Regions from separate parts of the Nonomuraea sp. NPDC049607 genome, predicted to be linked through region 2. Evidence: riboswitches for the same ligand, from Rfam matches in the RefSeq annotation. Region 2 holds a riboswitch; each other region holds the start of a gene.
The links. Region 2 has a riboswitch for cyclic di-AMP ahead of AB0J97_RS29820 (CHAP domain-containing protein). Riboswitches for the same ligand answer to the same signal wherever they lie in the genome.
Positions count from the first base shown of each region.

Region 1: another riboswitch for cyclic di-AMP. It lies ahead of AB0J97_RS11095 (CHAP domain-containing protein); the one in region 2 lies ahead of AB0J97_RS29820 (CHAP domain-containing protein).
Region 3: another riboswitch for cyclic di-AMP. It lies ahead of AB0J97_RS06180 (C40 family peptidase); the one in region 2 lies ahead of AB0J97_RS29820 (CHAP domain-containing protein).

Region 1 covers NZ_JBFAOV010000004.1:247,626-256,967, reverse strand. The annotation lists gene AB0J97_RS11135 (VWA domain-containing protein) at 1-746, opposite strand, end outside; gene AB0J97_RS11130 (hypothetical protein) at 743-2,191, opposite strand; gene AB0J97_RS11125 (hypothetical protein) at 2,191-2,682, opposite strand; gene AB0J97_RS11120 (cupin domain-containing protein) at 3,110-3,523, opposite strand; gene AB0J97_RS11115 (phosphoenolpyruvate hydrolase family protein) at 3,540-4,355, opposite strand; gene AB0J97_RS11110 (Tm-1-like ATP-binding domain-containing protein) at 4,355-5,578, opposite strand; gene AB0J97_RS11105 (nuclear transport factor 2 family protein) at 5,659-6,117, opposite strand; gene AB0J97_RS11100 (TetR/AcrR family transcriptional regulator) at 6,215-6,826, shown strand; gene AB0J97_RS11095 (CHAP domain-containing protein) at 6,805-7,536, opposite strand; cyclic di-AMP (ydaO/yuaA leader) riboswitch at 7,550-7,687, opposite strand; gene AB0J97_RS11090 (luciferase family protein) at 7,951-8,298, opposite strand; gene AB0J97_RS11085 (glycosyl hydrolase family 18 protein) at 8,541-9,342, shown strand, end outside.
Region 2 covers NZ_JBFAOV010000017.1:81,943-91,284, reverse strand. The annotation lists gene AB0J97_RS29850 (carbohydrate ABC transporter permease) at 1-768, opposite strand, end outside; gene AB0J97_RS29845 (sugar ABC transporter permease) at 765-1,721, opposite strand; gene AB0J97_RS29840 (extracellular solute-binding protein) at 1,779-3,119, opposite strand; gene AB0J97_RS29835 (RNA polymerase sigma factor) at 3,480-4,751, opposite strand; gene AB0J97_RS29830 (YciI family protein) at 4,795-5,223, opposite strand; gene AB0J97_RS29825 (class I SAM-dependent methyltransferase) at 5,389-6,207, shown strand; gene AB0J97_RS29820 (CHAP domain-containing protein) at 6,273-6,968, opposite strand; cyclic di-AMP (ydaO/yuaA leader) riboswitch at 6,981-7,118, opposite strand; gene AB0J97_RS29815 (Gfo/Idh/MocA family oxidoreductase) at 7,236-8,189, opposite strand; gene AB0J97_RS29810 (aldo/keto reductase) at 8,209-9,030, opposite strand; gene AB0J97_RS29805 (hypothetical protein) at 9,152-9,342, shown strand, end outside.
Region 3 covers NZ_JBFAOV010000002.1:394,006-403,347, reverse strand. The annotation lists gene AB0J97_RS06200 (sensor histidine kinase) at 1-296, shown strand, start outside; gene AB0J97_RS06195 (response regulator transcription factor) at 360-1,037, shown strand; gene AB0J97_RS06190 (DUF2306 domain-containing protein) at 1,010-1,636, opposite strand; gene AB0J97_RS06185 (NAD(P)-dependent alcohol dehydrogenase) at 1,814-2,806, shown strand; gene AB0J97_RS06180 (C40 family peptidase) at 2,790-3,335, opposite strand; cyclic di-AMP (ydaO/yuaA leader) riboswitch at 3,366-3,519, opposite strand; gene AB0J97_RS06175 (3-isopropylmalate dehydrogenase) at 3,619-4,665, shown strand; gene AB0J97_RS06170 (branched-chain amino acid aminotransferase) at 4,855-5,952, shown strand; gene AB0J97_RS06165 (O-methyltransferase) at 6,017-6,664, opposite strand; gene AB0J97_RS06160 (thioredoxin domain-containing protein) at 6,799-7,443, shown strand; gene cimA (citramalate synthase) at 7,639-9,216, shown strand.

The DNA.
Region 1 (9,342 bases), on a different contig from region 2:
TTGGTGAGGTTCTTCCAGATCGTGCGCTCGATGTCGAGGTTGCGGAAGACCCGCTTCGGCGGCACCGACCGGTCGATGACGCCCACGCTGGTCTTCTCCACCTGCGTGCGCAGCACCTCGGCGACCTCGTCCACGAACCTGCGGATGAGGGCCTTGGCGTTGGCCAGCGCGACGCCCGACAGGTTGGACTTGTCGCGCAGCAACTGCTCGATGAGCGACATGCTGGGTGTGAGCTGCCTGGCCAGGGCCGGGTCCGCCAGCACCTCGCGCAGGCGCATGCGCTTGACGAGGTCGCCCTCGATCATGGCGAGCACGGCGGCCAGCTCCTCGTTGCCCGGCCCGTTCCTGAGGCCGCCGGGCTCGCAGCCCATGCCCTTCTCGAACCAGCCGGCGTCCTGCTTCCAGCGGGCCAGCTGACCCGCCGAGACGTCGCCCGTGCCGGTGGAGAACACGTTGAGCAGCAGCTTGGAGACCAGCGCGGCGCGGCGCACCTCGCCGCCCTCCTCGTGCTCCTTGTCCGCCATCAGGTCCTGGAGCTCGTCGCCCAGCTCGGGAAAACGCTGGACGAGCGTGTCCACCGACACGCCGGGGTCGAGCAGCGCGGGCGGCAGCTCCAGGTCGCCGACGATGCCCATGCTGGCCGTCTCCAGCGCGGGCTGCTCGTCGGCCGAGAACAGCCGCGACATGAGCCGCCAGTACAGCACTTGACGCCTGGTCTCGTCGGCGCTCGTGGTGGGTTCGGTCATTTCCGCAGCAGCCGTCCTGCCCGTTCGCGCAGCACGGCGACCACGTCACCGGCCTTGGCCTCGGCCTTGACGACCTTGGGGTCGGTCGGGCCCGTCGCCCAGTCGCCGTTGTGCACGGTGACCGGCTTCTTCTTGACCGTGGCCTGGACGGCGAGCGGCTGCAGCAACCACCTGCCGCCGTCGCGGCGCACCAGCCCGATGCACGCCGAGGACGCGGCCACCAGCTCCGGCGTGAGCGGGCAGCTCGTCGGGAGCCGGTCGAGGTCGAGGGTGAGCTTGTTGCCGCCCAGGTCGAGGACGTGCCCGTCGACCGTGTACCCCTCGACCAGCACCGGCTCGGCGATGCGTACGGGATGGCGGTCGAGCGGCGGCGTGGCCGGGGCCGACGCGCCCGCGAGCTGAACCCGCGCGGTGGTGAACGGATCGGCCTCGGCCCCCGTACGGGCGCGGTCGTCGTGCCACAGCAGGTCGCCGCCGGGCAGCAGCGGCATGCCGTCGATCTCCACGGACCGGTGCTCGGCCAGCGCGCCCATGAGCACGGGCCGGCCGCCGAACAGCCGCCACACCGACGGCCCGACGATGGTGTCGACCTTGGCCGCCGCGACACTCGTCCGCACCAGCCTCGCCTGCCCCCCGGCCTCCTCCAGGACGCCGTGCACCTGCACGCGGACGACCGTGGCATGCTCGTGCACGTCGGCGCCGAGGATCAGCAGCCGCCCCGACACCGGCTCGGGCACGCCGTGCCACGGGCCGGACTGGGCGAGCAGCAGCCCGCGCGTCCACAGATCGGCCCACCGCCTGACCGGCACCCTGTCCATGGTCGCCACCGGGGACGACGCCCGCAGCTCGGCCGCCAGCCCGTCGAGCAGGACGGCGAGCCCGCGTGACCCGGGCACCGCGAGCAGCGCCTCGATCACCTGGTCACCGCCGGAGACGAGGTCGTCGTCGACGCCCCGCCAACCGGTGATCGCCAGCTCCCGCAACCACACCCGGCACCCGGCCAGCACGTTCTCCGGCACCCCACCACCGGACGCCGCCCCTGCATCGACCTCCGTCGCACCGCCGACAGACGCCGCCCCTGTGTTGGCGTCAGTAGTGGCGGCCGAAGGCCAGGAGGTGCGGCTGCGGCCCAGTGCCTGGTCGAGGCGGGCGAGCAGGGCGTCGTGCACCGCGCCGAACAGCGCGGCACGCCCCCCGGCCAGCGCCGCCAGATGCTCGTCGGCGACCGACCCCGCGGTCACCTTCTCCGCCGCCTCGGCCAGCCGGTCGCCGAGCGGGGAGCCCGCGAGCGCCCCCGCCAGCGCGGCCAGCGCCGCCGCGTCCTCCTCCGCGACCCGGGCGAACCCGTGCCCGAGCGCTCCGTCGAACCCCGCGACGAGCGCGAGCGCCTCCTCCACCCCGGCCGGCCCGTCGCCGACCAGCTCCCCAAGCTGTACGTCGAGCATCACCGCACCTCCCCCATCGCCGGGAACCAGTGCAGCTCGGCCAGCGGCTCGGTGCTGTCCGGCACCTCCAGGTAGGCCAGGTGGCGCAGGAACCGGCTGAACACCACGGCCGCCGGCGTCCGCTGCGGGGTCCCGTTCAGCGCGCTCATCAGGCCGGCGCCTTCGGGCACCTCGACACGCAGGTAGCGGGCCACCCGGTCGAGGCCGTACTGCAGCACGGCCTCGTCGGCCAGCATGCGGATGTGCTTGCACGCGTAGCCGTGCAGCGCGCCGCACGGGCGGTTGTTGTTGGTGCTGCAACTCAGGTCATGGGTGCCGGCGGCGATCGACGAGACGTAGACCCGCTCGATGTCGGACCCGCTCGACACGACCCCCTGCAACCTGCCGTCAGCCAGCTCGACGAAGGGCACCTTCGCCAGCTTGCGCGGCTGGACCGGCGGCACCACCCGCACGACGCTGCGCTGCTCCCACGCGGTTTCGTCCGCGTCCAAGATCTCGACCTCCAGTCCGACGGCATGCTCACGCCGACAGCCAACTTCGATGGGCTTGATCAACAGATCCGGAAATCTACCGGAGGCCACCGACATACCGGGGCCGAACGATCATCTGGCCAGTACGCCTCCCGCGGCGGCCGGCGGCGCGTTCGTCAGGGACACGCTCGGCGCCCGCGTCACCGAGCAGATCATGCCGGACAGCGGCCGGATCCCGGCCCAGTGGCGGCACTTCGCGAACAAGTCCTACGACCTCGTCTGCACCGACGACCGGTCCGGCTCCAGCGGCCGGCTGCACCACATCGCGTTCGCCACGAACAGCCGGGAGGACATCCTGCGGACCGCCGACCTGTGCCTCGACCGCGGCGGCTTCATCGCCGGAGCCGAGGTCAAGCAGCCCGGGCGCTCCGCACCCGGCCTACGCCGTTCACGGCGTGACGGCCGTCCAGGTCGGGTGGTCGCCGGGGGTGAGTTCCGTGAAGCCGGGGAGGTCGCGGAGTGCCGCTTCGGCTCCGCCCGGCGTGTACGTCGCGATGATCCGCAGCGGCCGCCACCCCGTGTTGAACGTGGAGTGCAGCGTGCCCTTCGGGATGTAGATCGCCTCACCGGCCCTGACCGGGAACTCCGGGTCGTCGCCGACGGTCTGCCGCCCCTCGCCCTCGATGACGTAGAGGACCTCGTCGGAGTCCGGGTGGAGGTGGCGTTCGTGCCCCTTGTTCGGGTTGATGATGACCTCGCCGAACGTGGAGGACGCGCCCGGCACGGCGTCGGGCGTCACGTGCCATTTGATGGCCCCCCAGTCGAAGAGCATCGTGGGAAGGGCGTCCGGTCGTCGGTGCATGGCGGGTTCCTCCCGGTCAGAGCTGCTTGAAGGCGCGGACCTGCTCGGCGATGGCCCGCTCGGCGGGCAGGCGTTCCATCGAGGACGCGCCGAAGAAGCCGGCGATGCCGACCGTCTTGTCCTGGATGTGGCGTACGTCGTCGGGCTCGGCGATGGGGCCGCCGTGGCACAGGACGATGATGTCGGGGTTCACGGCGACGGCGGCGTCGCGCATCTCCTGGATCCGTACGGCGGCCTCGTCGAGGCTGATCGCGGTGACGGCGCCGATGCTGCCCTTGGTGGTCAGGCCCATGTGCGGGACGAGGATGTCGGCGCCCGCCCGCGCCATGGCCGTGGCCTGCTCGGGGCTGAACACGTAGGGGGCGGTGAGCAGGTCGCGCTCGGCCGCCAGCTTGATCATCTCGACCTCCAGGTCGAAGCCCATGCCGGTCTCCTCCAGGTTCGCCCGGAAGACGCCGTCGATCAGGCCGACCGTCGGGAAGTTCTGGACGCCGGTGAAGCCCATGCGCTTCAGCTCGTCGAGGAAGTGCGGCATCAGCCGGAACGGGTCGGTCCCGCACACCCCGGCCAGCACCGGCGTGTCCTTGACGACCGGCAGGACCTCGCCCGCCATCTCCACGACGATCGCGTTGGCGTCGCCGTACGGCATCAGGCCGGCGAGCGAGCCGCGGCCGGCCATCCGGAACCGCCCGGAGTTGTAGATGATGAGCAGATCGACCCCGCCCGCCTCGGCGGATTTGGCGGACAGCCCGGTGCCGGCGCCGCCGCCGATGATCAGCTTGCCTGCCTCCCGCTGGGCGCGCAGCCTCCGTAGTGCCTCGTCGCGATGCATCAGGCCCCCTTCTGGATCAGTTGGTGCAGCCGGTCGGCGGCCGCCACGGCGAACTCCGCGCTGTTGATGTCCTGGTCGCTCTGGACGACCTCGACGGGGCTCCCGGCGACGGCCGCGAGCACGGCGTCGAAGCAGGCCGCGTCGGCCCGGGGGTCGTGGAACGGCCCGCCCTCGACGTCGACGGCCGAGACGCCGCCGCGCGGCACGAACAGCGTGACGGGCCCGGAGGCGCGGGCCAGCCGCTCGCCGATCGCCCGCCCGATCTCGGCGTTCTCGGCGGGGGTGGTGCGCATGAGCGTCACGGTGGGGTTGTGGACCAGGAGCTGCCGTGACCTGAAGCGGTCCGGCACGGTCTCCATCGGGCCGAAGTTGACCATGTCGACCGCACCCAGGCTGACGACCTGCGGGACGCCGGCGTTCCCCGCGGCGGTCAGGCGGTCGGGGCCGGCCGACAGGACGCCGCCGACGAGCTCGTCGGCCAGCTCGGTGGTGGTCAGGTCGAGCACTCCGGCGAAGTGGCCGCCCGCCGCCAGCGCCTCCATGGCGCGTCCGCCCGAGCCGGTGGCGTGGAAGACCAGCACCTCGTAGCCCAGGGACTCCAGCCGGGCCCGCGCGGCGTCCACGGCGGGCGTGGTGACGCCGAACATCGTGGCCGCGACCAGTGGTTTGTCCGCGCCGGACGGCTCGGCGCCGGCGTCGTACGAGGCGGCCATCGCGCTGATCGCGGCGGCGGCGTTGGCCAGGATGCGGCGGGAGATGGAGTTGACGCCCGCGACATCGACGACGCTGTACATGAGCGTCACGTCGGTCTCGCCGACGTAGGCGGACACGTCGCCGCTGACCATGGTCGACACCAGCAGCTTGGGCAGGCCGACGGGCAGCGCCCGCATGACCGCGGCGGCGATGGACGAGCCGCCGCTGCCGCCCAGCGCGAGCACGCCGCCCAGCCCGCCGCGGGCGTGCAGGTCCTTGGCGACGGCCGTGGCCCCGGCCGCCATCGCCGCGAGCGCGGCGCCGCGGTCCCCCGCGCTCCTGAGCCGGTCGAGGTCGGTGCCGGCGGCCCGCGCGACGGCCTCGGCCGGGACGTCGGCGGCCAGCGCGGAGGCGCCCATCACGCCGGTGTCCATGAGGACGACGTCCTGCCCGGCCCGGACGATCAGATCGCGGACGAGGGCGTACTCCTCCCCCTTGGTGTCGAGGGTGCCCAGCAGCAGAACCGCCATGTCAGACCTCCTACGATCGGCTCCTCGACCTTACCCGTTGATCTCCGGGCGGGCTGTCACATGCCGGAGCGGTCGCGGGGTCACCGGACGCCGAGGACGTCCACTCCGTGCTCGGACAGGGGGCGGGAGCCGAAGATGCGGCGTTCGTCCTCCGTGATGGGGACGTCGTTGATGCTGGCCTCCCGGCGGCGCATCAGCCCGGACTCGTCGAACTCCCACTGCTCGTTGCCGTAGCTGCGCCACCACTGGCCGGTGGCGTCGCGGGACTCGTACTGGAAGCGGACGGCGATGCGGTCGCCGGTGAACGCCCAGAGCTCCTTGCGCAGGGCGTAGTCCAGCTCCCGATCCCACTTGCGGCGCAGGAACGCGGCGATCTCGGCGCGGCCCGTGACGAACTCGCCGCGGTTGCGCCACACGGAGTCCTCGGTGTAGGCGAGCGCGACACGTTCGGGGTCGCGGGTGTTCCAGGCGTCCTCGGCGGCCTGGACCTTGATCCGGGCGGTCTCCTCGGTGAACGGCGGAACGGGCGGGCGTGTCATGTGATGTCCTCTCATATCGAGAGAACGGGCGTTCTCCCGGGGTGTGCGATAGCGTAGAGAACGAGCGTTCTCCGCCGCAAGCACCTGGAGGAGTGTCATGGATCACGAGCAGCTGCTGCTGGACGCCGCGGGCGACCTGTTCTACCGCCGCGGCGTGCAGGCGGTCGGCATGGACGAGATCCGGGCCGCCTCCGGCCTCTCGCTGAAGCGGCTCTACCAGTGCTTCCCGTCGAAGGAGGCGCTGGTCGTGGCGTACCTGCGGCGGCGCGACGAACGCTGGACGGCCTCGCTCACCGCGTACGTGACGGACGCCGGCGACCGCATCCCGGCGGTCTTCGAGTGGCTGGAACGCTGGTTCACCGAGGACGACTTCCGCGGCTGCGGCTTCGTCAACGCCTTCGCCGAGCTGGGCGCCGGTTCGGCCGCCGTCCGTACGGCGGTGCGCGCGCACAAGGAACGCCTGCGCGCCTACCTGAGCTCGCTCGCCGAGAAGGCGGGCGCCGGCGATCCCGGCCTGCTCGCCGAGCAGTTGCTCACCCTGATCGACGGCGCCACCGTGACCGCGATGATCTCCGAGGACCCCGGCGCCGCCCGCTCGGCCGCCCAGGCCGCCGCCACCCTGGTCGACCAGCACACACGCGAAAGAGCGCACCCCCCGCAGGGAGTGCGCTCTTCACAGGAGGGAGATCAGGCGGCGTACGACGGGTAGCCGTAGCCGACGACCTGGGAGGCCGGGCGGACGCGCTCCTCGACCTTGCCGTTGCCGGTGTTGCCTTCGATCGTGGAGATCGTGCCGTCGCCGTTGTCCTTGACGACGAAGCCGACGTGCTGGATGTCGCTCAGGCTCTTGCTGCCGCTCCAGGAGAAGAAGACGACGGCGCCGGGCTTGGCCTCGGTGCCCCAGCGGCCGTTGGAGGCGAACCACTTGGCGTGCGAGACGGTGTAGGCGTCCCAGCCGACCTGCGGGCGGGCGCCGGTCTGGTCACCGACCCAGGAGACGAACATCGAGCACCATGCGGCGTTCACGTAGTCCTGGCGGCTGCCGCCGTCACGGGCGACGGTCTCGGCGGCGCGGGGCGAGCCGGCGTACCACTTCTGGAACTTGGTGCCGCCGCCGTTGGCGTCCTCGGAGACGCCGACCTGGGCGCGGGCGGTGGCCAGGACCTGGGCGGCGGTGACGTTCACCTTGCCCTTGGCGCTCTCGTCGGTGGCGCGCTTGTCGGCCACGGTGGCGACACGCGGCTGGGCGGCGGCCACGCCGGCGACCTTGGCGGTCTGGGCGGCGGTGCCGGCGGTGGCGTGGACGGTGTCGGCGTTCACTGCCGCGTGCGTGCCGAGCACGCCGGCGACGGCGGTCGCGCCGAGGGCGATCTTGGCGAGGTCGAGCTTGTAGGCACGGTGAAGACGGTGCTTGGCCATGAGGGATTACTCCTTGTGCTTCCGTGCCGCTTGCCGGGTTAGCTGACGGGTTCGGGCGGGAAGCTGCCCTACGGCACCGTGGTGCCGATTCACCCCGATGGACACATGGGTCCCCGGTTCCGCGCACAGGCGGATTCAGCGGTCTCTGGTCAGGCAAAGGGCTGACGCATCGTCTTCCCGGGCCCAGGAAAGGGCCTGAAGGTATATCTGCGACGCCCGGACGCGGTGTATCCGCGCCGACTCTGTACAACACGGGTCCCACTGGGGTAATTCCCCGGCAATGACATCCCTACCTGGGACGTCTCCCCGTTCGGCTGTGTACAACCAAGCTACCCGGCGAGTAATTCCAGGGCAAATGGAGGGCATTGTTCGGACGGTGCGTAGGAGAAACGCTACGCACCGCGAAGAATCGTTTCAGGCCACGTGCGCCTTTATCGCCACGCTCGTGAGGGCCAGCAACAATTCCAGATCGGGCTCGGCGTCGACCTGCACGGCGACCCAGGCGCGGTCGCGGCAGGCATGGACCTGATCGCACGCCTGCAAATAGGGCTCCAGGCGTCCGATGGCGGGGGCGGTGAGCCGTACGTGGACCTCGTCCCGGCCGGCCAGGCGCAGGATCTCGGTTCCGTGTACGGCGAAGGCGACCTGTCGCCCGGTGCCGCTGACGTTCAGCGACGGCCAGGACCGTAACTCCGCGACCGCGCGGACCACGTAAGGTCCGCGGCGCGTGGGCGTCCGCCGCCAGGCGGAGATTCCTGCCACGCTCCCATGCTGGGCCACGGCTCACCCCGCCGTCAGCCCCCGTTCCTGAACCGTTATCCCCTCGTGAACGGGCACATTCGGGGTCTGACCGGCACGATTACGGACGCCTGACCGATACGTATTGACGCTCCCGCAGGCAGAGGCTACCGTCGATTCACAACTTAAAGGAAACTTTCCTAATAGTTTCCCCAGAAGTCTCCCATCCCACTCCCCACACACCCCCCAACGGATGTCGGAGCGACATGAAACACACCATTCTGAGCAAGGTCCTGGCAGGAATGGCGGCATTGGCCCTGCCCCTGACCGCGGCCGTCGCCGTCCCACCGATCGCCTCCGCCAGCACGGTGGCCTTCGCGGCGGCCTGGGCCCCGTGGACCGCGTACACCGCGGGCACGGTCGTCACCTACAACGGCGTGGACTACGTCTGCCTCCAGGCGCACACCTCCCAGCCCGGCTGGGAGCCGCCGAACGTGGCGGCGCTGTGGAAGGTCTCCGGCGGCGGCGGCAGCGACACGACCGCGCCGTCGGTGCCGGGCAACCTGCGCTCGACCGGCGTCACGAACAACAGCGTGGCCCTGGCCTGGGACGCCTCCACCGACAACGTGGCCGTCACCGGTTACGAGATCTACCGCGGCGGCACTCTCGTCACCACCGTCACGGGCACCACGTACAACGACACGGGCCTCACCGCGAGCACGGCCTACACCTACACCGTGCGCGCGCGTGACGCCGCCGGCAACCGCTCGGCCAACAGCAACCAGATCACCGCCACCACCACGGGCGGCGGCGGCGACGACAAGACCCCGCCGACCGTGCCGGGCAACCTGCGCTCGACCGGCGTCAGCAGCAGCAGCGTCTCGCTGGCCTGGAACGCCTCGACCGACAACGTGGCCGTCACCGGTTACGAGATCTACCGCGGCGGCACTCTCGTCACCACCGTCACGGGCACCTCGCACACCGACAGCGGCCTCAGCGCCAACACGTCCTACACCTACACGGTGCGCGCGCGTGACGCGGCCGGCAACCGCTCGGCCGACAGCAACC
Region 2 (9,342 bases):
CGCGATGAGCGGAATGATGGACAGCGCGGTACCCGCGAAGATCAGCGAGTAGCTGGTCGAGTAGCGCGCGTTGAGCGAATTGATGGCGATCTGCACGGTCGGGTTGTCCGGGGTCAGCACGATCAGCGGCCACATGTAGTCGTTCCACATGAGCATGAAGGTGTTGATGCCCAGCACCGCCATGCCCGGACGCACGGCCGGCAGCACGACGTTCCACCAGATCCGCAGCGTCGCCGCGCCGTCCACCCTGGCCGCCTCGACCAGTTCGTTCGGCACGGCCTGACGCGTGTACTGCGTCATCAGGAACACGCCGAACCCGTTGAGCAGGTACGGCAGGATGATCGCCTTGAGCGTGCCGGTCCACTCCAGGCTCACCATCATGCGGTAGAGCGGGACCACGCCCATCTGCTGCAACGGCACCGCCATCGTCAGCAGCACGAGCAGCAGCAGGATGTTGCGGCCCTTGAAGTGCAGGCTGGCGAAGGCGAACCCGGCCAGGGTCGAGATGATCACCACGGAGACCGTGACGATCGCCGCGCTGATGAAGGAGTTGGTCAGGCCGAGCAGGAAGTGCGCGTCCTCGTTGTTGAGCACCGCCACGATGTTCTCGCCCAGGTTGCCCCCGGGCAGGAACTTCGGCGGCACCGCCACGGCGTCGGAGTTCGTGCGCGAGGCGATGACCAGCATCCAGTACAGCGGGAACGCCGACAGGAAGATGGCCACCCCCAGCATGACCCGCGTCATGACGGTCGGTTTCCAGGCGGTCACTTGGCGCCTCCGATCCGCCGGACGAACAGGAAGTTGACGGCCGCGCCGATGAGGATCAGCAGGAACAGCAGCCAGGCGGCGGCCGCGGCGTAGCCGTAGTCGAACTCGCGGAAGCCCTGCTTGACGACGAACATCGCCACCGTCTGGAACTGGCCCTGGGAGCCGCCGTCCACGTTGCCGTTGTAGAAGGTGGTCGGCTCGGAGAACAGCGTCAGGCCGCCGATCGTGGAGTTGAGCACCACGAAGATCATCGTCGGGCGCAGCATCGGCAGCGTGATCTGCCAGAACTGCCGCCGCCGGGACGCGCCGTCGATGGCGGCCGCCTCGTACAGGTCCTTGGGGATCGTCTGCATGCCGGCCAGGAAGATGATGGCGTTGTAGCCCGTCCAGCGCCAGTCGACCATCGCGGCGATGGCCAGCCAGGACGGGAAGCGCTCGGCCCGCCAGTTGGTCTTCTCGCCGCCGAACATGCCCAGGACCCAGTTCACCAGGCCCCAGTCGCGGGCGAACAGCTGCGTGAACACCACCGCGACCGCGACCACCGAGGTGACCAGCGGCAGCAGCACGCTCATGCGGATCGGCAGGCGCCAGCGGAGCTTCTTGTTCAGCGCGTTGGCCAGGAACAGGGCCATCAGCATCTGCGGGATCGTGGCCAGCAGGAAGATGCCGACGGTGTTGGTGACGGCGTTCCAGAAGTCCTCGTCGGTCAGCAGCGCGGCGTAGTTGCCCAGCCCGGCCCACTTGGTGTCGCCGGCCAGGTCGTAGTCGTAGAGCGAGTAGTAGAGCGTGAAGGCCAGCGGGAACAGCCCGAAGGCGGCGAACAGCAGGAAGTAGGGGGAGACCAGGGCGTACGGCATGGCCTTGACGTCAAGTCGTGAACGCCAGAGGCGGCCGGGAGGGCGGGCACGGCGACGGTTCGTCCGCACCGGCCGCGGATGGAAGTCGAAGCTCATGAACAGACCTTTCGGCGGCAAGCCCGGCCCGCGGATCGCGGGCCGGGCGGAGCAAGATCAGCCCGCGGCCTTCACCGCGTCGTCGACCAGCTGCTGCCAGGCCTTGTCGTAGGCCACCGAGCCGTCGTCCATGCCCTGGATGACCGACTCGACCGCGTTCTTGACCTGCGCGTGCTTCACACCGAGGAAGACCGGCTGCAGGCTCTCCGCCGACTTGGCGAAGATCTCACCGATCGGGGCGTCGCTGAAGAACTCGTTCTTCGCGCCCTGCACGGCGGTGTCGGCCTGGGCCTTGCTGTTGCTCGGCATGTTGCCGAAGTCGGTGAAGATGCTCGCCTCGGTCTGCGCGCTGGTCAGGTAGTCGGCGACCTGCGCGGCCTCCTTCGGGTGCTTGGACTGCTTGGGCACGGCCACCCACGAGCCGCCCCAGTTGCCGCCGCCGCCGGGCACCGAGGCGACGTCCCACTTGCCCTTCATGCCGTCACCGGCGTTGCCCGACACCACGCCGAGCATCCAGGACGGGCAGCCGACCGTGGCGAAGGCGCCCTTCTGGGTGCCCGCCGCCCACTCGTCGGTGAAGTTGCGCAGCTTGGCCGTCAGGCCGGACTGGCTGAGCTTGGAGGCGAAGTCGAAGCCCGCCTTGACCGCCGGGTTCTTGTCGACGATGAGGTTGTTGTCCTTGTCGAAGTAGGCGACGTTGCCGTTCTTGGCCGCCTCCTGGTACAGCACCACGTTGTAGAGCGTGTTCGTGCCGTCGGTGAACTTGGTGTCCTTCACCTTCGCCTGGAACTGCTGGCCGACCTTCATGAAGTCGTCCCACGTCGGCCACAGCGCCGCGACCTTCTCGCGGTCCGTGGGCAGCCCGGCCTTCTTGAACAGGTCCGCGCGGTAGCAGAGGCTCATGCCGCCGATGTCGGTGCCGAGGCCGAAGATCTTGCCGTCGGCGGTGACGCCGTTCTCCCACTTCCAGGCGGGGTAGTCGGCCTTGCGGCCCTCAAGTCCGTACTCCTTCAGGTCGGCCCACCACTCGGGGTGCGCCTTGGCCAGGCCCATACCGCCCTCGTCGATGCCGACGACGTCACCGGCGCCGTTGCCGGACTGCAGCCACTGGATCATCTGGGGCCAGTACTGCTGCTCGAACTGGTCGGTCAGGTGCTCTTCCTTGATCTGGATGTCCTTGTGCTCGGCGTTCCACTTCTCGATGGCGTTCTTGTAGCCGAAGTTGGAGCCGCCGCCGAAGGTCTGCACCCGGATGGTGACGGGCTCGGCCGCCGCCGCGGAGGAAGCGGGGGAGCTGCCGGCGGCCGGCGTGTCGCCGCTGCCGCACGACGCGACGGTCAGCGCCGCCGCGGCCAGGGCTGAGGCCGCGGCCAGACCGCGACGCTTGCTGATCATCATGGGAGACCCCTTCTCGGGTGAATGGTGGGGGAGGTGCACCGCGGCACGCGCTCCGCCGCGGTGGGAGTGTTTGGGAGCGCTCCCACAAAGGGTGCACTTACCGGCTGTGTCCGTCAATCCACCGAAACGGAACCGTTACCAATGGTGCGTTTTGCGCCCCAAAATCAGGATTGAAGGGCACAAAGGGCGCGAAAGGCCGTTTGGGAGCGCTCCCACCTCAAGAGACGTCTTTCGTGCCGCATCAAGGGCATGTCGCCCGGACCCTCCGTGCTTGCTCCGGGTCAGGCCCGGCTGTCACGGAGCGTGACGGCCGCCTGGCACGTTCCAACGTCCGCCCTCCGCAGAGGGGATCGCCGTTCCTCAGCAGGCGGCGGCGCGCTCGCGCAGCAGGGCCCGCTCGCGGGAGTTGCGGGTCATCGAGGCCGCCCGCTCGAACTCCGCCCGCGCCTCGCCGCGCCGGCCCAGCTTGAACAGCAGGTCGCCGCGGACGCTCGGCAGCAGGTGGTAACCCTTCAGCGACGGCTCGTCCACGATCTGGTCGAGCAGCTCCAGGCCCACCGCCGGGCCGTAGGCCATCGACAGCGCCACCGCCCGGTTCAGCTCGACGACGGGGGAGCGGGCCAGCCGGGCCAGCGACTCGTACAGGCTCGCGATGCGCACCCAGTCGGTGTCGCCGGGATCGAGCGCGCGGGCGTGGCAGGCCGCGATGGCGGCCTGGAGCGTGTACGGCCCGGACGCGCCCCCCGGCTTCTCGGCCCGCGCCAGCGCCGCCAGCCCGCGCCCGATGAGCAGCCGGTCCCACCGGGTGCGGTCCTGCTCCAGCAGCAGCACCGGCTCGCCGGACGGCCCCACCCGGGCCGCCGCCCTGGACGCCTGGATCTCCATGAGCGCGACCAGCCCGTGCACCTCGGGTTCTGCGGGCATCAGCCCCGCCAGCACCCGGCCCAGCCGCAGCGCGTCCTCGCACAGGCCGGGGCGCATCCAGTCGTCGCCCGCCGTCGCCGAGTACCCCTCGTTGAAGATCAGGTAGATGACCTCCAGCACGGACGAGAGCCGTCCCGCCAGTTCGGCGCCCTGCGGCACCTCGAACGGGACCTCCCGGTCGGCCAGGGTGCGCTTGGCCCGCACGATCCGCTGGGCGGCGGTCGGCTCGGGCACCAGGAACGCGCGGGCGATCTCGTCGGTGCTCAGGCCGCCGAGCACCCGCAGGGTCAGAGCCACCCGCGCCTCCATCGACAGCGCCGGATGGCAGGCGGTGAAGACCAGCCGGAGCAGGTCGTCCTCGATCTCGTCGGGCTCGGGCGGCTCCTCGGCGCTCTCCAGCCGGTGGCCCAGCTCGGCCAGGTTGCGGGACATGCGCTCGTTCCTGCGGATCAGGTCGACGGCGCGGCGCTTGGAGACCGTCATCAGCCAGGCGCCCGGGTTGCGTGGCACGCCCGACTCCGGCCACTGCTCCAGGGCCGCGACCAGCGCGTCCTGGGCCAGCTCCTCGGCCAGGCCGACGTCGCGGACCAGCCCGGCGAGGCCGGCGATGAGCCGCGCGGCCTCGATCCGCCAGACCGCCTCGACCGCCCGGTGGGCGTCGGAGGCCGTCACCGCCTCGATCGTCCGGGGTGCCTCGGAAGCCGTCATCGGCACATGACACCAGCCGCCGCCCGGGGTCCGCAAGCCTCGGTCAGGGCTCCCACGTGCCCAGGCGCCGGCGCATGGCCCGCTCCCGCTCGACGTCCACCGGGTCGGACGAGGCCGCGTCCGGCGCGTCGGAGGCGTCGTAGACCCGCCACACGTCCAGCGCGATCCCGTCGCAGCCCTCGGGGACGGGCACGCGCAGGGCCCACTCGACGGCCTCCTCCCTGGACTTCACCTGGATCAGCCAGAACCCCGCGATCAGCTCCTTGGCCTCGGCGAACGGGCCGTCGATCACCTTCGCGCGGCCGCCGCTGTAGGCGATCTGCGCGCCCTGCGAGCTCGGGTAGAGGCCCTCGGCGGCCAGCAGCACCCCCGCCCTGGTCAGCGCCTCGTTGTAGGCGTGCATGTTGTCGACGACCTCCTGGCTGGGCACCGCCCCCGCCTCGGTCTCCGCGCTGGCCTTGCCGACGATCATGAACTTCACTCTGCCGTCCCTTCCGCCCGCGATCGCGCCGCGGAGCCGGTCTCACCCGAGCGTCGAACGGGCGCCCGCCGGATCGACACGCGGGGGCGGATCGTTCGTTGTCCAGGGCACGGTACCGGTCGTGCGACCGCGTGGCCGATGTGCCATCCTCGGCCCATGCCCCAACCCGCAGCAGCCGGCCTCCCCGCCAACCGGGCCCTCTGGGACGAGCGCGCCCGCGTCCACGGCTCCACGCCCGCCGACAGGTTCTACGACGTGGACGCCTTCCTCGCCGGCCGGCAGACCCTCTACGCGCTCGAACGCCGCCTGGCCGGCGACGTCGCCGGGAAGGACCTGCTCCACCTGCAGTGCCACTTCGGCATGGACACGCTGAGCTGGGCGCGGCTCGGAGCGCGGGTGACCGGCGTCGACTTCTCCCCGGTGGCGGTCGCGCGCGCCCGCGACCTGGCGGCCGAGGCCGGGCTGGCGGCCACGTTCGTGGAGGCCGACACGCAGCGGCTGCCCGAGTCGCTGGCCGGGGGCTTCGACCTGGCCGTGGCCACGTACGGCGTGTTGTGCTGGATCGGCGACCTGGCCGCCTGGATGCGCGGCGCGGCCATGGCGCTGCGGCCCGGCGGGCGGCTGGTGCTGGTCGACCTGCATCCGGCCTACCAGACGGTGGCCTCGCTCGACCCGCTGGTGGCCGACTGGCCCTACGGCGGCGGCCAGGCCCACCGCGAGACGGTGACCGGCACGTACGCCGACGCCGGCGTGGTGACCGAGGCCCAGGAGACCGTCCAGTACCCGTACTCGGTGGGCGAGATCGTCACGGCGGCGGCGCGCGCCGGGCTCACGGTGGCCGAGCTGGGCGAGCACGTCGCCGTCGAGCTGGACCCGCGCGGGCTGCTGACCGAGGGCGAGGACGGCCGCTACCGGCTGCCGTTCGGGGACTCGCACCTGCCGGTGCTGTACTCGCTGGTGGCGGTCCGGCCCTGAGACGCGGCGAGCGCGCGTCCCTCGTGCGGGACGCGCGCTCGAAGCCGCGCTCGAAGCAGGGGAGGTCAGCCCGCGTACTGCGGGTAGCCGTAGCCGACGACCTGCGACTTCGGCCGGACACGCTCCTCCACCTTGCCGTTGCCGGTGTTGCCCTCGACCGTGGAGATCGTGCCGTTGCCGTTGTCCTTGACGACGAAGCCGACGTGCTGGATGGCGTCCAGGCTCTTGCTGCCGCCCCAGGAGAAGAAGACGACGGCGCCGGGCTTGGCCTCGGTGCCCCAGCGCTTGTTGGCGGCGAACCACTTGGCGTGGGCCACGGTCCAGGCGTCCCAGCCGACCTGCGGGCGGGCGCCGGTCTGCTCGCCGACCCAGGAGACGAACATCGAGCACCAGGCGGCGTTCACGTAGTCCTGGCGGCTGCCGCCGTCGCGGGCGACGGTCTCGGCGGCGCGCTGGGAGTCGGCGTACCACTTCTGGAACTTGGTGCCGCCGCCGTAGGCGTTCTCGGAGATGCCGACCTGGGCCTTGGCCACGGCCAGGACCTGTGCGGCGGTGACGTTGACCTGGGTCTCCCCGGCCCTGCCGGCCTGGGCGGCGGCCTGCGGCGCGACGGCCGAGTGGCCGGTGGAGGCGGCCGGGTCGACGCTGTCGGCGCCGGCGGCGGTGGCGTGGGCGCCGATCGCGGTGGCGATGATGGTCGCGCCGAGCGCGGCGCGGAGGTGGTTGATCTTCGGGGCACGGATGGGACGGTGCTTGGCCATCGAGGGCATTACTCCTTGCTTCCATGCCGCTTACCGGGTTAGCTGACGGGTTCGGACGTGGAAGCTGCCCTACGGCACCGAAGTGCCGATTCACCCCAAAGGACGTGGGTCCCCGGTTCCGCCCGGAGGCGGATTCAGCGGTCACAGGACGATCCTGTGAAATGTCTTGCGATGGTTGGACAAAGCCGGACAAACCGGACGTCTGCCGCGAGATGCCCCACAAGGTAATACATCGGGCAAGAAGAAGGCAAGTGCCTAAAGGCGCAGCTAGGAGAGTTGCCCCCGCGCGTCGGCCAGAAGCCCCATCATGGCAAGGGATTCGTCAAGCGGCATGACGGCGCTCTCGGTCCGGCCCTCGGCCGTGGCGGCGCGCACCTCGCGCAGCTCCCCGGCGTACCCGTTGTCGGCCGGGTCGAGCACCAGCTCCTCCGTCTCCATCGACGGCCCCGACAGCAGCACCCGCTGCGGCGCCCAGAACGGCGCCAGGATGTCGGCCCGCATCGACGTGCCCACCACGCTCGCGTCGTTGGCGTGATGGGCGAGCAGGGACACGTCCACCAGCGCCCGCCGTCCGTCCGGGTAGAGCAGCACCCCGCCCGCCTCCGCGTCGACCCCGCTCGGCGCCAGCGAGCCGGTGATCCGCAGCTCACGCGGCATGCCGAGCAGGAGCTGCGCCAGCCCGAACGGGTAGATCCCCAGGTCGAGCAGGGCCCCGCCGCCCAGCTCCGGCGCCCACAGCCGATGGGCGGGGTCGTAGGGCAGCGCGAACCCGAACGAGGCCCGCACCGAGCGGATCTCCCCGAAACGCGGATCGGCCGCCACCCGCTGGATGAGCGGGTTGAACCGCATCCACATGGCCTCCATGAGGAAGACCCCGGCCGCGCGGGCCAGCGCCACCATGCGCTCGGCGTCGGCCACGCTGGCCGCCAGCGGCTTCTCGCACAGCACGGACTTGCCCGCCGCGATGGCCGCCTCGGCCACCTCCAGGTGCTGGGCGTGCGGCGTGGCCACGTAGACCGCGTCGACGGCCGGATCGGCGCACAGGGCCTCGTAGGAGCCGTAGGCCGACTCCGCGCCCAGCTCGTCGGCCAGGGCCCGCGCCCTGACCAGGCTCCGCGAGCCGACGGCGGCCACCCGCATGCCGGGCTCGGCCACGATGGCCGCCCCCACGGTACGCGCGATGCCGCCGGTCGCCGCTATTCCCCAGGTGAAATGTCGCACGCCCGAGATCGTAGAGCGCTCAGGTCAGGTTGAACGAGTCGGGGTCGGGCCCGATGCGCCGCCCAGAGTTCATCGCGCCGATGGCCACCAGGTCCTCGGAGTCGAGGATGAAGTCGAACACGTCGATGTTCTCCTCGATCCGCGCCGGGGTGACCGACTTGGGGATCACCACGTTGCCGAGCTGGAGATGCCAGCGGAGCACGATCTGCGCGGGCGTCTTGCCGTACTTCTCCGACAGCACGCGCAGCGCCGGGTCGGCCAGCAGCCCCTTGCCCTGCCCGAGCGGGCTCCACGCCTCGGTCAGGATGCCGTTGGCCTCGTGGAAGGCCCGCATCTCGCGCTGCTGGAAGTACGGGTGCAGCTCGATCTGATTGATCGAGGGCGTGATGTCGGTCTCGTCCATCAGCCGGGTCAGGGTGGCGACCGTGAAGTTGGAGACCCCGATGGCCTTGGCCCGGCCGTCACGGTAGATCTTCTCCAGCGCCCGCCAGGCCTGCACGTACTTGTCCTGCTCCGGAACCGGCCAGTGGATCAGGAAAAGATCTACGTAGTCGAGGCCCAGGCGGGCCAGGCTCTCGTCGAAGGCCTGCTCGGCCCGCCCGTGGTCGCCGTTCCACAGCTTGGTGGTGACGAACACCTTCTCCCGTGGCACCCCGGCGGCGCGCACGGCCCGGCCGACGCCCTCCTCGTTCTCGTAGGCGGCGGCGGTGTCGACATGCCGGTATCCGGCGCGCAGCGCGGTCGTCACGGCGTGCTCGGCGTCGTCGGCAGAGACCTGCCAGACGCCGAAGCCGAGCTGTGGTATCTGCACACCGTCGGTGTTGAGCATCAGCGAGTTCATACCCTCCATTGTTCACGTGTCGTTTCTTGCGGCTTAAGCAGGCCGGGTTAGCTTGTGACGGGTCGTGCAAGGCGCTCCACCGGCTGGGGGAAACAGAGTGGTCAGACAGGCGTCGGCCTGGGTGGAGTCTCCGCTCCAGATGCTGTGCGCCGTCGAGGCCCACCACGCCGGGCTGCTCGGCCCGGACACCGTGGTCGTGCCGCGCGCCGGCCTGCGCCCGCTGCGCGCCACCCGCAAGGAGCTGCGCCGCCTCGACCTGCCTCCAGGCCTGGTGCTGGACGAGCCGCGCGAGCGCATGCCGCGCCGCGTCCA
Region 3 (9,342 bases), on a different contig from region 2:
ACCTGCCGCCGTCGGCGGGCGCCGCGCTCTACCGCATCGCCCAGGAGTCGATCACCAACGCCCGGCGGCACGCCCGCCACGCCACCCACATCACCATCCGCGTCACCGCCGACGACGCCGCCGTCCGCCTGACCGTGAGCGACGACGGCGACCGCGCCGGTGGCGTCGCCGCCCCCGGTTACGGTCTCATCGGCATGATCGAACGCGCCGCCCTGCTCGGCGGCACCTGCGAGGCGGGCCCCAACCCCAACCGGGGCTGGACGGTCACCGCCGTCCTGCCCAGGGAAGCCGCATGACCGACCAGCGGCAGCCGCATGACCGAGCAGGGGAAGCCGCATGACCGACCGACGGGAGGCCGCGTGACCGAGCAGCGGGAGGCCGGGGCCATCCGGGTGCTCGTCGCCGACGACCAGGAGATCGCCCGCACCGGGCTCAGGATGATCCTCGACGCCCAGCCCGGCATCGAGGTCGTCGGCGAGGCCGGCGACGGCAGGCGGGCCGTCGAGCTGGCCCGCCGCCTGCGTCCCGACGTGTGCCTGTTCGACATCCGCATGCCCGGCCTCGACGGCATCGCGGCCACCCGGCAGCTGGCCGGGCCCGACGTCGCCGACCCCATGGCGGTGGTCGTGATCACCACCTTCGACCTCGACGAGTACGTCTACGCCGCCCTCCGCGCCGGAGCCAGGGGCTTCCTGCTCAAGGACGCCGGCCCAGCGCTGCTCGCCCAGGCGGTGACCGCGGCGGCCGGCGGCGAGGCGCTCATCGCCCCGAGCGTGACCGCGCGCCTGCTGGCCGCCTTCGCCGGGGCCGGGCGTACCGAGGCGCCCGCGCAGCCGGTCGAGGCGCTGACCGGCCGCGAGGAGGAGATCCTGCGCGCGGTGGCCCGCGGCCGGACCAACAGCGAGATCGCCGCCGAGCTGCACATCTCGCTCAGCACGGTCAAGAGCCACGTCGCGAGCCTGATGACCAAGCTCGGCGTGCGCAACCGCGTCGAGATCGCCATGTGGGCCTACGAGACCGACCGCGTACGCACCTGACCCCGGCGGACGACCGACTCGGCCACCGCCAGGTTGATCACCCAGCCCGCGCCGACGAGCAGCGCCCGGCCCAGCTCGCCGGGTGGCCCGAAGGCGGCCAGCCCGAACGCCAGGGTGAACGCCTGCGTGCCCGCGCCGAGCCCGATCGCGTACCCGCGCGTCATCCAGGCCCGATGCCGGGCGACGTCGCGCCGCCGGATCGCGGCCAGGCCGAGCAGGAGGCAGGCGGCCATGGCCGTTCCGAACAGCAGCCGGAAGGCGGCCAGCAGCGTGCCGTCGCCCGCCGGAAGGTCGGAGAAGAGCGTCAGCCACAGCCCTGACAGCGCCGCGACCAGCCCGGACGCCACCAGCGCCCGCCCCGCCACCCGGTGCCACCCGGGCCGCCGGGCCCGGAACCCGGCCTGGAACTGGAACGTGCCGAGGACGCAGAACGCCAGCGACGCCGGGATGTGCAGCAGCACCGGCACGGGCATGGCGAAGAACCGCGCGTTGTCGGCCGTGACGGCGGCGCCGGAGGCCAGCTCGGTCACCCGGAGGGCGCCGGCGACCAGGGGGACGACGCTGAGCGTGAGCAGCCCGGCGGGTGCGATCCATCTCATGGGGGAGAGCGTGACGGCCGCGGCCGTGCCGGGTCATCGCGCGGACGGCCCCTCCCCGTTCGCACCATCGGCGGGACGGGCCGTCGTACTTTCGGCCATCGAGCCGTCGCCTTTCGACCGTTGAGCGTCCGCGCAGGTCGCGCCCACACTGACGGCACATCCACGAGGGAGGAAACGATGAAGGCCTACGTCCTGCGCAGGTTCGGCTCGCCCGACCAGCTCGTCCTGACCGAGGTCGAGCGGCCCGTGCCGCGCGACGACGAGGTGCTGATCCGGGTGCGGGCCACGTCCGTGCAGCCCTATGACTGGCACTTCATGCGGGGAGAGCCGTACCTGGCCCGGGTCATGGGCGGCGGGGTCGGGCTGCTGCGGCCGAGCATCGCCGTCCTCGGGGCCGACGTGGCGGGGGAGGTCGAGGCGGCGGGCAAGGACGTCACGCTGTTCCGCCCCGGCGACGAGGTGTACGCGATGTCCCTGCGGGGCGGCTTCGGCGAGTACGTCTGCCTGCGGCAGGACGAGGTGGCCCCCAAGCCGCGGGGGCTGTCGTTCGAGCAGGCGGCGGCGGTGCCGATGGCGGCCAACACCGCGCTGATCGCGCTGCGCGACGAGGGACGCGTGCAGCCGGGCCAGAAGGTGCTGGTCAACGGCGCGTCCGGCGGTGTGGGCACGTTCGCCGTGCAGCTCGCCAGGTCGATGGGGGCCCACGTCACCGGCGTGTGCGGCGGGCGCAACGCGGACCTGGTCCGCTCGCTCGGCGCGGACGACGTCGTCGACCACACCAAGGAGGACTTCGCGGCCTCGGGCCGGCGCTTCGACCTCCTCATCGACGTGGCGGGCGGCCGCCGGCTGTCGGACTGCCGTCGCGTGCTGACCAGGAAGGGCACGTACGTGCTGGTCGGCGGGCCGGCCGGCCGCTGGGTGCAGCCGGCCGGCCACATGTTCGCCGCACTGGCGTCGGCGACCTTCGTCCCGCAGCGGATCGTCAGGGCGGACGTGGTCCGCTGCGGGAGCAACAGGGCGAACCTGCTGACGCTGACCGGGCTGATCGAGCAGGGGGAGGTCACCCCGGTCATCGACAGGACCTTCCCGTTCGGCGAGATCCCGGCGGCCGTCCGCTACCAGGAGGAGGGACACTCGCCGGGGAAGGTCGTCGTCACAGGGTCGCGGTGAGCATCGCGGGGGCCGGGGCCTTGCGGAGCTGGGCGTAGTCGGCCCAGCGCTTGACGCCCTGGGGGTCGGGGCGTACCGCGCCGACGAAGGCCTGCCTGCGCCACTGCGACAGGCGTTCCTCCTTCACCACGTCGCCGGTGTGGGGGGAGTGGACCATGTAGCCGGGCTTGGAGATCATGCCGACGTGGCCGAGGCCGCTGAAGAACACCAGGTCGCCTGGTTTGAGGTCTTTCCAGGCGATTTTCTTGGAGAAGGCGCCGTACTGATCCGCGGCGACTCTGGGGAGCTCGATGCCGGCGTCCTCGTAGGCCCTGAGCATGAGGCCCGAGCAGTCGTAGCCCCGCTCGCTGGCGCCGCCCCACACGTACGGGGTGCCGCGCTTGTCCATGGCGTATTCGAGGGCGACCTTCCAGGCCGGTTTCGGCACGTGCCGTTCCTGGACCTGTTTCACCTGGGGGCCGGTGAGGGTGATGGCGGGGGTGGGGTCGGCGGGAGCGGCGGGCGCGAGACCCGCTCCGCCCGCCGCCACCGCCAGGAGAATGGCGATGCTAGACAGGGGACTGTCCTTCCACGTGGCCGGCCGGGTTAGCTGACGGGCTCGGGCCTGGAAGTAGCCCTACGGCGGTGCTTGAGAGCGGTGCCGATTCGCCCCGGGGGGAAAGATGGGTCCCCGGCTCCACGCAGCGGCTGCGTGGATTAGGCTCGTCGGACTCTAACGAAACGGTCAAAAGGTCGCAATCCCCCCAAAACGGATTGTCCGGAGATTGAGATGATGTGTTCGTCAGCCGAGACGAGCCGGTAAGGTACCGCCCATGGAGTCGCGTAACATCCGCCTGGCCGTCATCCCCGGGGATGGCATCGGCGCCGAGGTCGTAGCCGAAGGGCTCAAGGCCCTGGAGGCCGTGGGCACGAAGATCGAGCCCACCCACTACGACCTGGGCGCAGCCCGCTACCACCGCACGGGCGAGACGCTGCCCGACGCGGTGCTCGAAGAGCTGCGCGGCTACGACGCGATCCTGCTCGGCGCCGTGGGCGACCCCAGCGTGCCGCCGGGCATCCTGGAGCGCGACCTGCTGCTCAAGCTCAGGTTCGAGTTCGACCACTACGTCAACCTGCGCCCGGTCAAGCTGTTCCCCGGCGTCGAGACCGCGCTGGCCGGCGCCACCGCCGAGCACATCGACATGGTCGTCGTCCGCGAGGGCACCGAGGGCCTCTACGCCGGCACCGGCGGCGTCATGCGGCGCGGCACGCCGCACGAGATCGCCACCCAGGAGTCGCTGAACACCGCCCACGGTGTCGAGCGCGTCGTGCGTTACGCCTTCCAGAAGGCGCAGTCGCGGCCCCGCAAGAAGCTCACGCTCGTCCACAAGACGAACGTGCTCACCTTCGCCGGCGACCTGTGGCAGCGCACGGTCAACCGCGTGGCCGAGGAGTTCCCCGACGTCACCACCGACTACAGCCACATCGACGCGGCCTCGATGTTCTTCGTCACCCAGCCCGAGCGCTTCGACGTGATCGTCACCGACAACCTGTTCGGCGACATCATCACCGACCTCGGCGCCGCGATCGCCGGCGGCATCGGCCTGGCGGCCAGCGGCAACATCAACCCCGAGCGCACCTCGCCGAGCATGTTCGAGCCGGTGCACGGCAGCGCGCCCGACATCGCCGGTCAGGGCAAGGCCGACCCGACCGCCACCATCCTGTCCGTGGGCATGCTCCTCGACCACCTCGGCCTGCACGCCGAGGCCGCCAAGGTCGAGCAGGCCGTGGCCGCCGACATCGCCGAGCGCGTCACCGGCCGCGCCGGCCGTTCGACCAGCGAGATCGGCGACGACATCTCCGCGCGAGTATCCGGCTAGGACCGTCTAGCCCCGTACGCGCCTGGCGGTCCCGACGAGGACTGCCAGGCGCTTTTTGGCGTTCAGAGGGTTGAACCCATCCCAACTGCCTCTTGCCATCCCAAATGGCAAGACAATAGGAAGTACGAATACTGCTCGTGGGCAGTAGCTTTCAGGATCGTAGATTCGCAGAGAGTAAGGACCGTCGTCATGACCATCGCTCAGAAGCTCAGCTTCGACGTGCAGCATTCCGACCACGCTCGCACCGCGGCCGAGCGGGAGCAGGTACTGGCGAACCCCGGGTTCGGGCAGGTCTTCACCGACCACATGATCACGATCGACTACACCGAGGGCCAGGGGTGGCACGACGCCGCGCTCCTGCCGTACGGGCCGCTCCTGCTCGACCCCGCGACCTCGGTCTTCCACTACGCGCAGGAGCTGTTCGAGGGACTGAAGGCGTACCGGCAGATCTCCGGCTCGATCGTGGCCTTCCGTCCGTACGCGAACGCCGCCCGCTTCAACCGCTCGGCCGAGCGCATGGCCATGCCGGAGCTGCCGGAGGAGGCGTTCGTGGAGTCGCTGGAGCTCCTGGTCTCGGCCGACAAGGAGTGGGTGCCGACCACCGAGGGCCACAGCCTCTACCTGCGTCCGTTCATGTTCGCCACGCAGGCCGGGCTCGGCGTCAACTACCCGTCGAAGACCTACAAGTACATGGTCATCGCCTCGCCGGCGGCCTCGTACTTCGCCGGTGGCATCAAGCCCGTCTCGGTGTGGCTGTCGACCGAGTACACGCGCGCCGCGCCCGGCGGCACCGGCTTCGCCAAGTGCGGCGGCAACTATGCCGCCGCCTTCGTCGCCCAGCGCCAGGCCGTCGAGAACGGCTGCGACCAGGTCGTCTGGCTCGATGCCCACAAGCACGAGTACGTCGAGGAGATGGGCGGGATGAACCTGTTCTTCGTCTTCGGCAACAAGCTCGTCACCCCGGCGCTCACCGGCACCCTGCTGCCCGGCATCACCCGCGAGTCGATCCTGGAGCTGGCCGACGAGCTCGGCCTGGAGACCGAGGAGCGGCTGATCTCGGTGGACGAGTGGGAGTCCGCCTGCGCCGCCGGCGAGCTGACCGAGGTGTTCGCGTGCGGCACCGCCGCCGTGGTGACCCCCGTGGGTTCGGTCAGGGGCGCCGACCGCTCCTGGACCATCGCCGACGGCACCCCGGGCCCGGTGACCATGCGGGTGCGCGAGGAGCTCGTCGGCATCCAGTACGGCGCCCGCCCCGACACTCGCGGCTGGATCCACAAGATCGCCTAGGGCGTGCCGGGGAGGCCGGCGTTCAGCCGCCGGCCACCGCCGGGATCCCGTGGTCAAGGGGGGTCTAGTGGTTCTTCCTGATCATCGTGATCCCGTCGGCGATCGGCAGCACGACCACGCTCACCCGCGGGTCCTCGATCACCAGGTCGTTGAACTCGCGGATCTGCACCGTCGTCGGCTCCGCGTGCGCCGGGTCGGCCACGTGCCCGCTGCGCAGCGTGTTGTCGGCCAGCAGCAGGCCGCCCGGCCGCAGCCGCTCGACCAGCAGCTCGTAGTAGCCGGGGTAGTTGCCCTTGTCGGCGTCGAGGAAGGCCAGGTCGACGGGCTCGTCGAAGGCGGCCAGCGTCTCCAGGGCGGGCCCGAGCGTCAGCGAGACGCGGTCGGTCACGCCCGCCTTCTCCCAGTAGCGCCGGGCGATCGAGGTCCACTCCTCGCTCACGTCAAAGCAGTGCAGCCGCCCGCCGGACAGCCCCCGCGCGATGCAGATCGAGGAGTAGCCGGTGAACGTGCCCACCTCGACCGCCACGGCCGGGGCCGCGAGCTGGGTGAGCATGGTCAGGAACCGGCCCTGGTCGGCGGAGATCTGCATGCCGGCGCGGTCGCCCGTCGCCTCGGCCGTCTCCCGTGCCAGCTCCTCCAGCAGGGAGTCGGGCGGGGTGGAGTGGTCGAGGATGTACCGGCCCACCGCGGGGTCGAGGAGGTTCGCCTTCATGAAGGTCATTCTCTCCTCACAGCGTTCTCTCACCGTCATCAGGTACCAATGAGGGAGCCGCGCCGGGCGGCCGTCCGGAGAGTGGTTCTGGCGTTGGTAGGGTCTGCGCGATCGGTGAGCGGGGAAATGGGCGGATGATGAAGCGGTTGATTGCGGTCGTGGTCGCGGGTGCGGCCCTGGTGGTGCTGGGTGTGCTGGCTTTCTCGGAGCCGGGTGAGACGGCCGGGTCGGTACGCCTGACCAGGCAGCTCGACGGTTCGATGGTCCTGGCCGACAGGTCCAGCGACGCGCCCGTGCTCGACGTGTACGAGGACTTCGACTGCCCGATCTGCAAGGAGATGCACTCCAAGGTCGACGGCACGATCCAGAAGCTGGCCAAGGAGGGCAGGCTCAAGGTCGTCTTCCACCCCGTGACGATCTTCCAGGACGAGCCCATGCGCTCCAACTCCATCAGGGCCGCGGCCGCCGCCCGGTGCATGCCGGAGGAGAACTGGCTGGCCTTCAGGGACGCGCTCTACGCGATGCAGCCCGCCCCGCACGGCACGGCCTCGGGCTTCACCGTGCAGGAGCTGGTCGCGGCGGCCAGGAAGGCGGGCGCCTCGGTGGACGAGTGCGTGACCTCGCAGTCGTACGCCAAGACGCACCTGGCGGAGACCGCGAAGATCCAGATCCAGGGCACGCCGACCGTCCTGCTCAACGGGCAGCAGCTCGGCAACGAGGTGTTCGACCCGGCGGCGCTCGAACGCGTCATCGTCGGCGGCACCGGCGTGCAAGTGTAAAGGTCGTGTCCACGAGTTGAGACCGATGTGCCAGATGGTGAATCCCTGTGGCAGACTGGCAGGCACCATGTTCTACAGTCTGCTCATTATCGGCAGGCGCGCTGGCTGACACAGGGACACCGCCAGCGCGCAGACCTCTCACGTCCGTGAGGGGTCTTTTTGTTTTCCAGGACACGGATCCGAAAGAAGAGACTCATGGCCGACGACCGCTTCCACGTCTACGACACGACGCTGCGCGACGGCGCGCAGCAGGAAGGACTCAACCTCACCGTCGTCGACAAGCTCGCCATCGCGCGGCACCTGGACAGCCTGGGCGTCGGTTTCATCGAGGGGGGCTGGCCGGGCGCCAACCCCAAGGACACAGAGTTCTTCAGGCGCGCTCGAACAGAGCTCGACCTGAAGCACGCGCAGCTCGCCGCGTTCGGCGCGACCCGCCGGGCCGGTGTGAAGGCCGCCGACGACCCCTTGGTAGCCGCATTGCGCGAATCCGGCGCGCCGGTCGTGACCCTTGTCGCCAAGAGCCACGACCGGCACGTGGAGCTGGCCCTCCGCACGACTCTCCAGGAGAACCTCGCGATGATCCGCGACACGGTCTCTCACCTTCGTGCGGAGGGACAGCGAGTCTTCCTCGACGCCGAGCACTTCTTCGACGGCTACAAGTCCAACCCAGCCTACGCGCTCGAAGTGCTGCGGACCGCCGCCGAAGCCGGGGCCGACGTCATCGCCCTGTGCGACACGAACGGCGGCATGCTGCCCGACGAGCTGGCCGAGACCGTGCACGCGGCCGTCCAGACCAGCGCCCGCGTCGGCATCCACTGCCACGACGACACCGGCTGCGCCGTCGCCAACACCCTCGCCGCGGTCAAGGCGGGCGCCACGCACGTCCAGGGCTGCGCCAACGGCTACGGCGAGCGCTCGGGCAACGCCAACCTCTTCACCGTCGTCGCCAACCTCCAGCTCAAGCGCGGTTTCGACCTCGTCCCGCAGGAGGCGCTGGCGGACATGACCCGCATCGCGCACGCGATCACCGAGGTCACCAACGTCACCCCCAACTCGCACGCCCCCTACGTCGGCATGTCCGCCTTCGCGCACAAGGCCGGGCTGCACGCCAGCGCCATCAAGGTCGACCCCAACCTGTACCAGCACATCGACCCGGCCGCCGTGGGCAACGACATGCGCATGCTCGTCTCCGACATGGCCGGTCGCGCCTCCGTCGAGCTCAAGGGCCGCGAGCTGGGCTACGAGCTGACCCCGGAGCACACCAAGACGCTGGTCGAGCGGGTCAAGGAGCTGGAGTCGCAGGGGTTCACCTTCGAGGCCGCGGACGCGTCGTTCGAGCTGCTGCTGCGCGACACCGTCCAGGGGGAGCGCCGCCGGCACTTCGAGGTGGAGTCGTGGCGGGTGATCGTCGAGCGTACGAAGGGCGGCGAGCTGGTCAGCGAGGCCACCGTCAAGCTGCGTGCCAAGGGCGAGCGCATCGTCGCCACCGGCGAGGGCAACGGCCCCGTCAACGCCCTGGACAAGGCCGTACGGCAGGGGCTGGAGCAGCTCTACCCGGAGCTGGCCAGGCTGGAGCTGGTGGACTACAAGGTCCGCATCCTCGAAGGCACCCACGGCACGGACGCCGTCACCCGCGTCCTCATCACCTCCAGCGACGACACCGCCGAGTGGGCGACGGTGGGGGTGGCCGAGAACATCATCGACGCTTCCTGGCAGGCGCTGGAGCAGGCGGTCACGTACGGCCTGCTGCGCGCGGGCCGCGACTGCGGCTGACCCCCGAGGCGACGCTCGCTCCGAGCGGGCTTCGCGGCTGAGGGCCGCCCTCCTGGAGGGGTGGCCCTCGGTCGGGGTCGCGGGGCGAGGGGTGAGCCGGGCGGGCCCGGTGGCGGATCGCTGGGC